3 regions of the Cronobacter universalis NCTC 9529 genome follow, and region 3 is predicted to be linked to each of the others. Evidence: predicted binding sites of a transcription regulator. Region 3 holds the regulator's gene; each other region holds the start of a gene.
What was found. Region 3 encodes Fur, which represses iron uptake genes when iron is present. Its sites were predicted from a motif close to ATAATAATGAGAACNACTATCAA; they were not measured.
Positions count from the first base shown of each region.

Region 1 (3,278 bases), 1.8 Mb from region 3:
TTGCGGCCTCGGGTTTATCGGGCTGTGGATCAACGCCGTGCTGCCCGCGTCGTCGGTCACTGCGATTTATCTGCTCGGGTTATGGGACGGGTTTTTCGGGGCGATCGGCGTGACGGCGCTGCTGGCGGCGACGCCCGCCATCGTCGGGCGTGAAAACCTGATGCAGGCGGGGGCGATTACCATGCTGACGGTGCGTCTGGGCTCGGTAATTTCGCCGCTACTCGGCGGCGTGCTGCTGGCCTGGGGCGGCGTGGCCTGGAACTACGCGCTGGCGGCGCTCGGAACTTTTCTCACGCTCCTGCCGCTGCTCACCCTCCCGGCGCTCCCCGCGCCGCAGATGCAACGCCAGCATCCGCTGCGCGCGCTGGCCGACGGGCTGCGCTTTCTTGCGGCAAGCCCGGTCGTGGGCGGCGTGGCGCTGGTCGGCGCGCTGCTGACGATGGCGAGCGCGGTGCGTGTGCTTTATCCCGCGCTTGCGAACCACTGGCAGATGGCGAGCGGCGAAATCGGCGTACTGTACGCCGCGGTGCCGCTCGGCGCGGCGCTGGGGGCGCTCACCAGCGGCGGGCTCGCGCACGCCCCGCGCCCTGGCCGCACGCTGCTGATTTCCTCGGTGCTGGCGCTGTTGGCCGTCGGCGCATTCAGCCTGATGCCGTTCTGGCCGCTGGCGTTTATCTGCCTGACGCTGTTCGGCTACCTGAGCGGCGTGAGCTCGCTTATCCAGTACCAGCTTATCCAGACCCGGACGCCGGATCACATGCTCGGGCGCATTAACGGCCTGTGGACCGCGCAAAACGTCACGGGCGACGCCATCGGCGCGGCGGCGCTCGGCGGTATGGGCGCCTGGCTGTCGCCGGTGAGCGCCGCGAGCGTGGGCGGGATTGGGCTTGCGATCGTTACCCTTGCGCTGGCGCTGCTTTTGGCGGAACTGCGCCGGTTGCGCCAGCCGCCGCCGGAACCCGCGCCGCATTAAAAAAGGGGCCATCCGGCCCCGTCTTTTACTGTTTGAACAATGCTTCAAGCCGTTTCAGCAACAGGCTGGCGCTGTAGTAATCGAGCCGGAAGGTTTCGGTGCCGAGCGCGTAAACCCGTTTATTTTTCACCGCCGGAAGGTGGGCCAGCAGCGGATCGCGCAGCAGCGCCGCGGCGTCTTTATCATCGGCGGCGAACAAAAACAGCGTCTCGCCGTTCAGCCCCGCCGCCAGATTTTCACCGCCGAGCTGAATAATATCGTGGCGTTTGCCCATGCTGGTGAGGCCGTGCGCGGCAGGGGGCGGCGCGAGCGTAAAGCCGAGCTGGCCGAGCAGTTTCCCCTGCGCCGATTCGGCGGTCCAGAGATTCGCGCCGTGCGCGGCGGGGTTATAAACCAGCGCGCTCACGGGCTGCGGCGGCAGCGTCATCTGCGCTTTCGCCTGCGCGAGCTGCTGGTCAAACTGCGCGATGCGCGCGGCGGCCTGCTTCTCATGACCTGTTATCTCGCCGAGCTGCGTTAACAGCGCCTGCCAGCTTTTGTCGTCGTAATTGATGATTAATGTCGGCGCGATAGCGGAAAACTGTTCGTACAGCGCCTGCGCCGAATCGCCGCCGGTGGCGCTCACCAGAATCAGATCCGGCATCTGCGCGGCCACGGCTTCGGCGTTTGGCTCGCCGATATACAGCCGCTCAACATGACGCGCTTTGGCGATATCACCCCACTGGCGCAGAAACCCCTGGTCGTCGGCGACGCGGTTGCCTGGCGACGTCGCGCCGCTCGCCACCACCGGCGCGTCAATCGCCAGCAACGAACCGGTCAGCGTGACGCTGGTAGAGACAATGCGCTGCGGCGCTTTTTCAAGCGTATGTACGCCGCGGCTGTCGGTAACCTGACGCGGCCACGACGCCGCCTGTGAGACTGAGGATATTCCTAAAACCAGCAGGCTGGCGGCGAGTACGGCGCGCAGGGCGGAAGTGAACGTCACGGCTACAATTCCTGTACGATGAGTTAATAATGCTTCTCATTTTCATCATTTGCCGACAGGATGCAAGCGGCGCTTTCGCCTCCACTTCTCCCCTGTGGTTGACAACCCCGTCATTTCGCCTTAGGTTACGCCTCCAAATACAAATGATAACAATTATCAGTTCACTTTTTGGTACAGGAGGAGCGCATGGATACGTCACTGGCCGGGGAACGCTGCGACGCTGCCGCATCCCTTTCATCTGACAGCTTTTTCTTCATGTCGCCTTATCGCAGTTTCACCACCCGCGGCTGTTTTACGCGGCTGGAGACGCCTGCCGCCGACGGCGCAGAGCGCCACGGCGTGTTTCAGACCGCGCTACGCGACGCGTTCGACCGCGCCCGCAGGCAGGGCATCGCGCGCCCCATCGTCGTCGGCGCTATTCCGTTCGATACCCGCAAACCGTCCGCGCTGTTTATTCCTGAAAGCTACAGCGATACCGCGCGCGGCGGTTATTCGCTTATCGACAACAGCGCCGCGCCGCGCGTTATCCGCCGTGAAGCGCTCCCGGACGAGGCGACGTTCAGGGCGATGGTGGCGCGCGCCGCCGCGCTGACCGCGACGCCTGCGGTCAGTAAAATCGTCCTCTCCCGCCTTATCGATATCACCACCGGGCAGGCCCCGGACAGCCTGGCGCTGCTGGCGCGTCTGGTGGCGCAAAACCCCGCGAGTTTTAACTTCCATGTGCCGCTGCCGGACGGCGGCGCGCTGCTCGGCGCGAGCCCGGAACTGCTGCTGCGCAAAGACGGCGATACGTTCAGCTCGCTGCCGCTGGCGGGCTCCGCGCGCCGCCATGCCGACGCGGCGCAGGATAAAAGCGCAGGCCAGGCGCTGCTCTGCTCGGCCAAAGATCGCCATGAACATGAGCTGGTGACGCAGGCGATGCGCGACGTACTCGCGCCGCGCAGCCAGCGCCTCGCGATGCCGGGCGCGCCGGAGCTGATTACCACGCCGACGCTCTGGCATCTCGCGACGCCCGTCGAGGGCGAAACGCGCTTTGCGGATGACAACGCGCTGTCGCTCGCCTGCCTGCTGCACCCGACGCCCGCGCTGAGCGGTTACCCGCATGAAGCGGCGAAAGCGTATATCGCCGAGCTGGAACCGTTCGATCGCGAGCTGTTCGGCGGAATTGTCGGCTGGTGCGATGCCGACGGCAACGGCGAGTGGGCGGTGACTATCCGCTGCGCGCGTCTGCGGGAAAATCAGGTGCGGCTGTTTGCGGGCGCGGGGATTGTTCCGGCGTCCGATCCGGCCTCGGAGTGGCGCGAAACCGGCGTCAAGCTC
Region 1 covers NZ_CP012257.1:3,094,526-3,097,803, reverse strand. Annotated here, with positions in the region: gene entS (enterobactin transporter EntS) at 1-973, shown strand, start outside; gene fepB (Fe2+-enterobactin ABC transporter substrate-binding protein) at 999-1,958, opposite strand; gene entC (isochorismate synthase EntC) at 2,145-3,278, shown strand, end outside.
Region 1: the regulator Fur is predicted to act here: its motif matches at 2,096-2,118, upstream of fepB (Fe2+-enterobactin ABC transporter substrate-binding protein).

Region 2 (3,278 bases), 1.1 Mb from region 3:
GCAAAATATTGTTGCCATTAGAGGCGATGCCCACCACGCGATCGCCGGAAACGATTTTGTTGCGGTAGTCGTTACGGAACCACGTCAGGCCCGCGTCAAAACCGTCTTTGGTGTATTCCAGTCCCACCTCTTTGTTGATGCTGATTTCCGGCTTCAGATCGTCATTGCCGAGCAGATAGCAGCTGCCGCTCACGCCAATCGGGCAGCCGTTGCCACGCGTGGAGAGCAGATAGCCTTTGCTCGACTGATACAGGTTTGGCGCTTTAAAGGCGCGCGCGATACCGGCTTTCAGCTTCACGTTGTCGCCAAGCTCCTGAGAAACGTTCAGGCTCGGGCTCCAGTTGCCGCCAAACTGGTTGTGGTGATCGTAGCGCAGCCCCGGAATAACCGCGGTGCCGGGCAGCAGGTCGATATTATCTTCGAACCAGACCGCGCCCGTCGTGGCGCTGTTTTTACTGCTGCGCGAGGCGGCGTCGCCGGAGATGTCGCCAATGGTCGTGCCACTGGCATTGGTGGCCTGCATGGAAGCCGGATCGTTAAGCTCCTCGCGATCCCATTCGGCGCCGAGCGTGACCGTTTGATCCACCAGCAGCGTCAGCGGTACGTTGATTTCACTGGTGGCGCGATAATTTTCCAGACGGCTGGTGCTGTATTTTTCGTTGGTGATCATGCCTTCGACGCGGCCCGTGGTGCCCTCCTGAAGGCGGGTATTGTTGGTTTTTTCGTAATAAAAACCGGTTTTCGACTGGCCCCAGTCCCAGATGCCGTTATGGGTAATGCCGTAGCTCTGGCGATACATCCGGTTGGTTTCGTGGCCGTAAAGCGACGGAACAAGGCCGTTGGGGCTGGCGTTACTGTTGCTGTTCTGCGTGTCGCCCGCATAAATATTGCCCTGGCGGCTGTAGCCATATTCGAAATCCAGGATCTGCTCCGGGGTGATTTTCCAGGAGATAACGCTGTTGATGTCTTTGTTGCGCACGCCTTCGCGCCCGGCGGCGTAAGAGCCGTTCTGCGCGGTATTGATATCGTAATCGTCGGCGTCGGTTTTATTGATATTGCCGTACAGGCGCATCGTCAGCGCATCGCCCGCCAGCGGGCCGCTCAGGCTGAAATTCGCGCGGCGTGTCGCGCCTTCTTTGTCGTTTTCCGGCTGGTTAGTAAAAAGCGACAGTGAGCCGTGCCAGTCATTCGTCGGGCGTTTGGTGATGATATTCACCACGCCGCCCGCCGCGCCGCTGCCGTAACGCGCCGCCGCCGGGCCGCGCAGCACTTCGATTCGCTCGACCATTTCCGCCGGCACCCAGTTGGTATCGCCGCGCGTGTCGCGCTCGCCGCGCCAGCTATAGCGTACGGAATTGCGCGAGCTGACCGGGACGCCGTCGACCAGGATTAAGGTGTTTTCCGGGCCCATGCCGCGAATGTCGATCTGGCGGTTATTGCCGCGGCTGCCGCTGGCGCTGTTGCCGGTCAGGTTTACACCGGGCATTTTACGAATAATGTCTGAAAGGTCATTCACAGGCGGGTCTTTCTCGATGTCATCAGCGGTGATAATGGAGACGCCGGGCTGCTGTTTCAGCGCCTGTTCGGCCGTTGCCTGAACCACCATTACGTCGCCGTCGTTCATTTCCGCCGCCTGCGCCACACCAGCTCCGCTACCGAGAAGAGAGGCTACCGCCAGCGCAAGGGGTCTGCGAATGCCATGTTTTTTTTCAAACATTATCAATTATTCCATTATGTGTAGAAATGTAATCACCTGCCCGCATGATAATGATAATAATTATCATTACAACACGAGATCGGGATTCTCCATCATTTCTCCACAATTGCTTCATCATTGCGCAGGTGGCTGTATTGGCTTAAAAAAGGGGAGGGATTAAGGGGCGAAAGCGCAAAAAAAAACGCCCCGGGCGTTAACCACGGGGCGTTGTTTTCAGCAAAGCGGAAGGGCGGTTATTTCTCTTCCTGCGGCATATGGCGGTAGATGTAAACACCGCTCAGCAGGGTGAAAACCAGCGTCAGGCCAGGGATGCCAAACACTTTGAAATTCATCCATACCGCTTCCGGAAGCCAGAACGCGACGTAAATATTCAGCAGACCGCAGAAGATGAAAAAGAGCGCCCAGGCGATATTAAGGCGCGACCAGGCGTGCGGCGGCAGCGTGATCTCTTTGCCCAGCATGCTCTGGATCAGCGGCTTTTTCATTACCCACTGGCCAATCAGCAGCGCGCCTGCAAAAAGCGCGTAAATGATAGTCACCTTCCACTTAATGAATTCCGCGTTGTGGAAATAGATAGTCAGCCCGCCGAATACTGCGACCAGCACAAAGGTCACCAGCGTCATTTTTTCGACCTTGCGGTATTTGTACCAGCTATAGATCACCGCGAGCGCGGTGGCGACGATCAGCGCCGCCGTCGCCCAGAAAATGTCATGCAATTTATAGACGACAAAAAAGACGATCAGCGGCAAAAAATCGAGTAACTGCTTCATACATCGGTTCCGTAAGAAGGCCCGCGAGCGACCATCGCCGCGGGCAAAAAGGGTTATTCCCGGATAAGCATATACAACCGGAAGAGATAAATGAGGAGCAGCGCGGTCAGCAGGTTGCTCAGCGTTCCCGCGACAACCGCGCCGATTTGCGGCGTCAGCGCGGCAAACGCGGGCGCGAACAGCAGCAGGGCGGTGCGGGCCAGCAGCCACACCAGCACCGCCGGCGCGACCAGACGCATATTGCGCCACGCAAGACGCATGCTGTTACGCATCGCGCCGAAAATCCCGGCTTTATCCTGCGCCAGCATCACCGGCGCCAGAGAGAGCAGGATCGCGAGGATCACGCCCGGCACCACAACCAGCAGGATACCCATCTGCACCAGAAAAGTGGTCAGGAAGATAAGGATAAACAGGCGCGGCAGCAACGGGGCGGAGGCGCCGATAGCGCGCAGCGCGCTGACGTTCTGCCCGGCAGAGACCGCCTGAATAAGCAGCAGCACGCCGCCCACCAGCAGGGTATTGCCGAACATGCCGGAGAACGTCGACGCCGCTGAGGCTTTCAGCAGAACCTGCTGCTGCTCCGGCGTCATGTTCTGCACCAGTTCGAAAAGGCTGGCGCTATTGCTCAGCGCGTCGCCCTCGCTGAGAATCGCCAGCTGATCCGCGTCAGGCGTAAAGGCGTGGCCGAGAATCATAGAAATAAAGGCGCAAAGCAGCGCAATCAGCAGGATGGTTACGAGCTGATTGCGGAAAAAATTACCCGTGTCACGGTAAACGGATTTTGCCGTGAT
Region 2 covers NZ_CP012257.1:2,408,811-2,412,088, reverse strand. Annotated here, with positions in the region: gene AFK65_RS11120 (TonB-dependent siderophore receptor) at 1-1,717, opposite strand, end outside; gene AFK65_RS11115 (septation protein A) at 1,951-2,487, opposite strand; gene AFK65_RS11110 (YciC family protein) at 2,541-3,278, opposite strand, start outside.
Region 2: the regulator Fur is predicted to act here: its motif matches at 1,762-1,784, upstream of AFK65_RS11120 (TonB-dependent siderophore receptor).

Region 3 (3,278 bases):
CTACAGCCGTGTGGATAGCGTACAGCCATAACGCAGCGTAATTAAAAAGCCAGCCTCCGGGCTGGCTTTTTCGTGAGGGACGCAAGGCTTACAGCGCGTCAGGCAGATGGTAAACCGCGACCAGCTTGCCTTTGCTTATCTCAATATTCTTCGCGCTGCGCAGTTGAGAAAGGGTTTTCATCACCATGCTACGGGAAAGATTAGTTTTTTTAACAATATAATCCGCCACGTTAATGCGGTTGCGCATGAACTCATCCATCGCCGCCAGGCAATCAATATTGGCTTTAATCATACTGAAGCTGTTTCTGCCGATCATAATTTCTTCGCGATAGCAAAGCGTATTAATAATCCATGAAGACAAAATAAGCAGATGTAACTGACAGTGATTTTTCTCAATTTCCTGCATGAAATAATCAAAAGGAATTAACTGATAATGACATTCAGAATCAGCCTGTAATTTTGCGAATTGGGATTTACCTAAATTCCTGGCGAGACCAAGGACGGAGGGCGCGCTGCTTTTTTCCAGAAGCAGCCGGTCGCTCTGGCGCATCAGAGAGAACTGACCGCCGCGAATGATGCAGATCTCCCCGTCCCGCAGGGGGATGAGCGTATTTTTTTCCGCACGAGACCAGCTACCATAGCTATTGAAAATATCCGCGATACGGTAAATCTCAGCAAGCGGTTTAGGGGGTAAGACCATATGGGTTACCTTATATAAAATAAAATTAAATCGTTGCTGTATCTTAATGGATGGATTTTTATTGCTGCAATAAGGCGCAGGAGAGATAAAAGAACAAACAGGGATAATCTGATGCCTAAGCGATTGAGCGGCAAAGATATTTATCTTTTCTGAATTTCAATTTAATAAAATATATGTGGTTTAATTAAGCATTGTGCGCTGTATTAAAACACTATCACTATTTAACTCTATCTAAAAAAATACATTTCTATTTTCGGAGCAGCGTTTTCAGGCAATAAAAAAGCCGACAGATGTCGGCCTGGATGATGCAGTGTGCGAGTGTTATTTCCCGCCAGCCTCGTGGGCGTGTTCGTTTTCGCGGCAGTCGCCGTCCGCGCAGTGACCATACAGATAGAGACTGTGGTTGGTCAGGCGGATGCCGTGACGCGTGGCGATCTCACGCTGACGGGCTTCAATGGAGTCATCGCTGAACTCGATCACTTTGCCGCAATCGAGGCAAATCAGATGATCGTGATGATGCTGTTGCGTCAGCTCGAAAACGGATTTGCCGCCTTCGAAGTTGTGGCGAGTGACGATGCCGGCATCATCGAACTGGTTAAGTACGCGATAGACCGTGGCAAGGCCAATCTCTTCACCCATGTCAATCAGACGCTTATAGAGGTCTTCCGCACTGACATGATGATTGACCGGTTCCTGCAGCACTTCGAGGATTTTTAATCGAGGAAGCGTGACTTTCAGGCCGGCCTTCTTTAATGCGGTATTGTTGTCAGTCATGCGGAATCTGTCCTGTTGCTTAACGACTCGCTCCGGAAGGGAGCGATACATCGGATACGCCGAAGATGAATGCGTCTCATTATAGAACTGACATGCCTAAATGAAAACCGCAAGCGTCCGGCAAAAAAGAGCTTAAAAATCGTGGGCCAGCCAGCGTTTTTTACGTGGAGGGCCTGATAATTAAGGAAGCTATTGTACAGCGTAGTGAGGGAAAGTTAAAAATTTGTAGCAATTATTTTCATTGCTTTTATCTATCAAACGGCGCGGAACGGTGCCCGCGCCGCTTATCATCAGGCGTTGATGATTTCCTGCAGATGTAGCTCTTCGGAAACCTGTTTGACCCATTTTTCAACGCGTTCCGCGGTCAGCTCCGGCTGGCGGTCTTCGTCAATCGCGAGACCGACGAAGTGATCGTCGTCCGCCAGGCCCTTGGAGGCTTCAAAGTGGTAGCCTTCGGTCGGCCAGTGGCCAACGATGGTCGCGCCGCGCGGCTCGATAATGTCGCGAATGGTGCCCAGCGCGTCGCAGAAGTATTCTGCGTAATCTTCCTGGTCGCCACAGCCGAAGAGAGCTACCAGCTTGCCGTTGAAGTCAATTTCTTCGAGCGTCGGGAAGAAATCATCCCAGTCGCACTGCGCTTCGCCGTAATACCAGGTCGGGATGCCAAGCAGAAGAATATCGAATGCTTCCAGATCTTCTTTGCTGCTTTTGGCAATGTCATGCACTTCAGCAACGTCTTTCCCGAGCTGTTTCTGGATAATTTTTGCGATATTTTCGGTATTGCCGGTGTCGCTGCCGAAAAAGATGCCTACGATTGCCATAAGAAGAATAACCTCTTGAATCTAAATGTGATGGTGCTGGCATAACGCCCACAGATAGGGCAATCATAGCAGAACAAAAGAGGGTGCGGAAACGGTATCAGGCGCCGGGTGCACTCTCTGCTACATTGCCCCGTCCTTTTGGGTAAAATTCAGACCAGACCTTACTCCTGCAAGGCTTTCAGCTGCGCGAGCAGCATCGCTTCTATCAGCTCGCTGCGGCTGATATTGCGCGCCTGCGCGAGATGGTTCAGCGCGTCTACCGCGTCGGCGTTCAGCTTCAGCTCCACGCGCTTAAGCCCGCGAACTTTGTCACGTTTAAGCTGGTTGCGCTTATTGATGCGCAGCTGTTCGTCGCGCGACAGCGGATTGGTTTTCGGTCTGCCCGGACGGCGTTCATCCGCGAAGAGATCGAGCGTTGTGCGGTCCGTTTGTTCTTTTGCCATGGTATGAGTATAGACAGGGGAAACAGGCTGCCGTGGCGGAGCCCGGCGGTATTTCAGCGCGCCATCATACATGAGGCAGCGAAGCGCGCCAACGCATCCGGCGCGCGAGGGCGCCGGTCGGTCTGTTTTTAATCAGTTTCCAGAAAACGACGGATCGCGCGCAGCACCGCCTGCGGTTTTTCGGCATGCACCCAGTGACCGGCGCCCGCAATCACATGCGCGCGGGCCTGCGGGAACTGCGCGAGCAACGCCTCGCGGTGCGCTTCTTCCACATAAGGCGACGCGCCGCCGCGAATAAACAGCGCGGGGCCGTGCCAGGCGGGCACCGTTTCCCAGCCGACGATACGCGAATACTGGTTCCACAGCACCGGCACGTTAAAGCGCCACTCGCCCTCGACAAACGATTTCAGCAGAAACTGCACCACGCCTTCCTCAGCAATCTGCTGACGCATAATCTCCGCCGCCTGCTGGCGCGACGTGGCGCCCGCGTCGCTCACCGCGTTCACCGCGTTAAAAATTTCATCGTGACGGCGCACCTGG
Region 3 covers NZ_CP012257.1:1,306,832-1,310,109, forward strand. Annotated here, with positions in the region: gene AFK65_RS05955 (beta-N-acetylhexosaminidase) at 1-31, shown strand, start outside; gene AFK65_RS05960 (helix-turn-helix domain-containing protein) at 89-700, opposite strand; gene fur (ferric iron uptake transcriptional regulator) at 1,022-1,474, opposite strand; gene fldA (flavodoxin FldA) at 1,765-2,295, opposite strand; gene ybfE (LexA regulated protein) at 2,457-2,738, opposite strand; gene ybfF (esterase) at 2,867-3,278, opposite strand, start outside.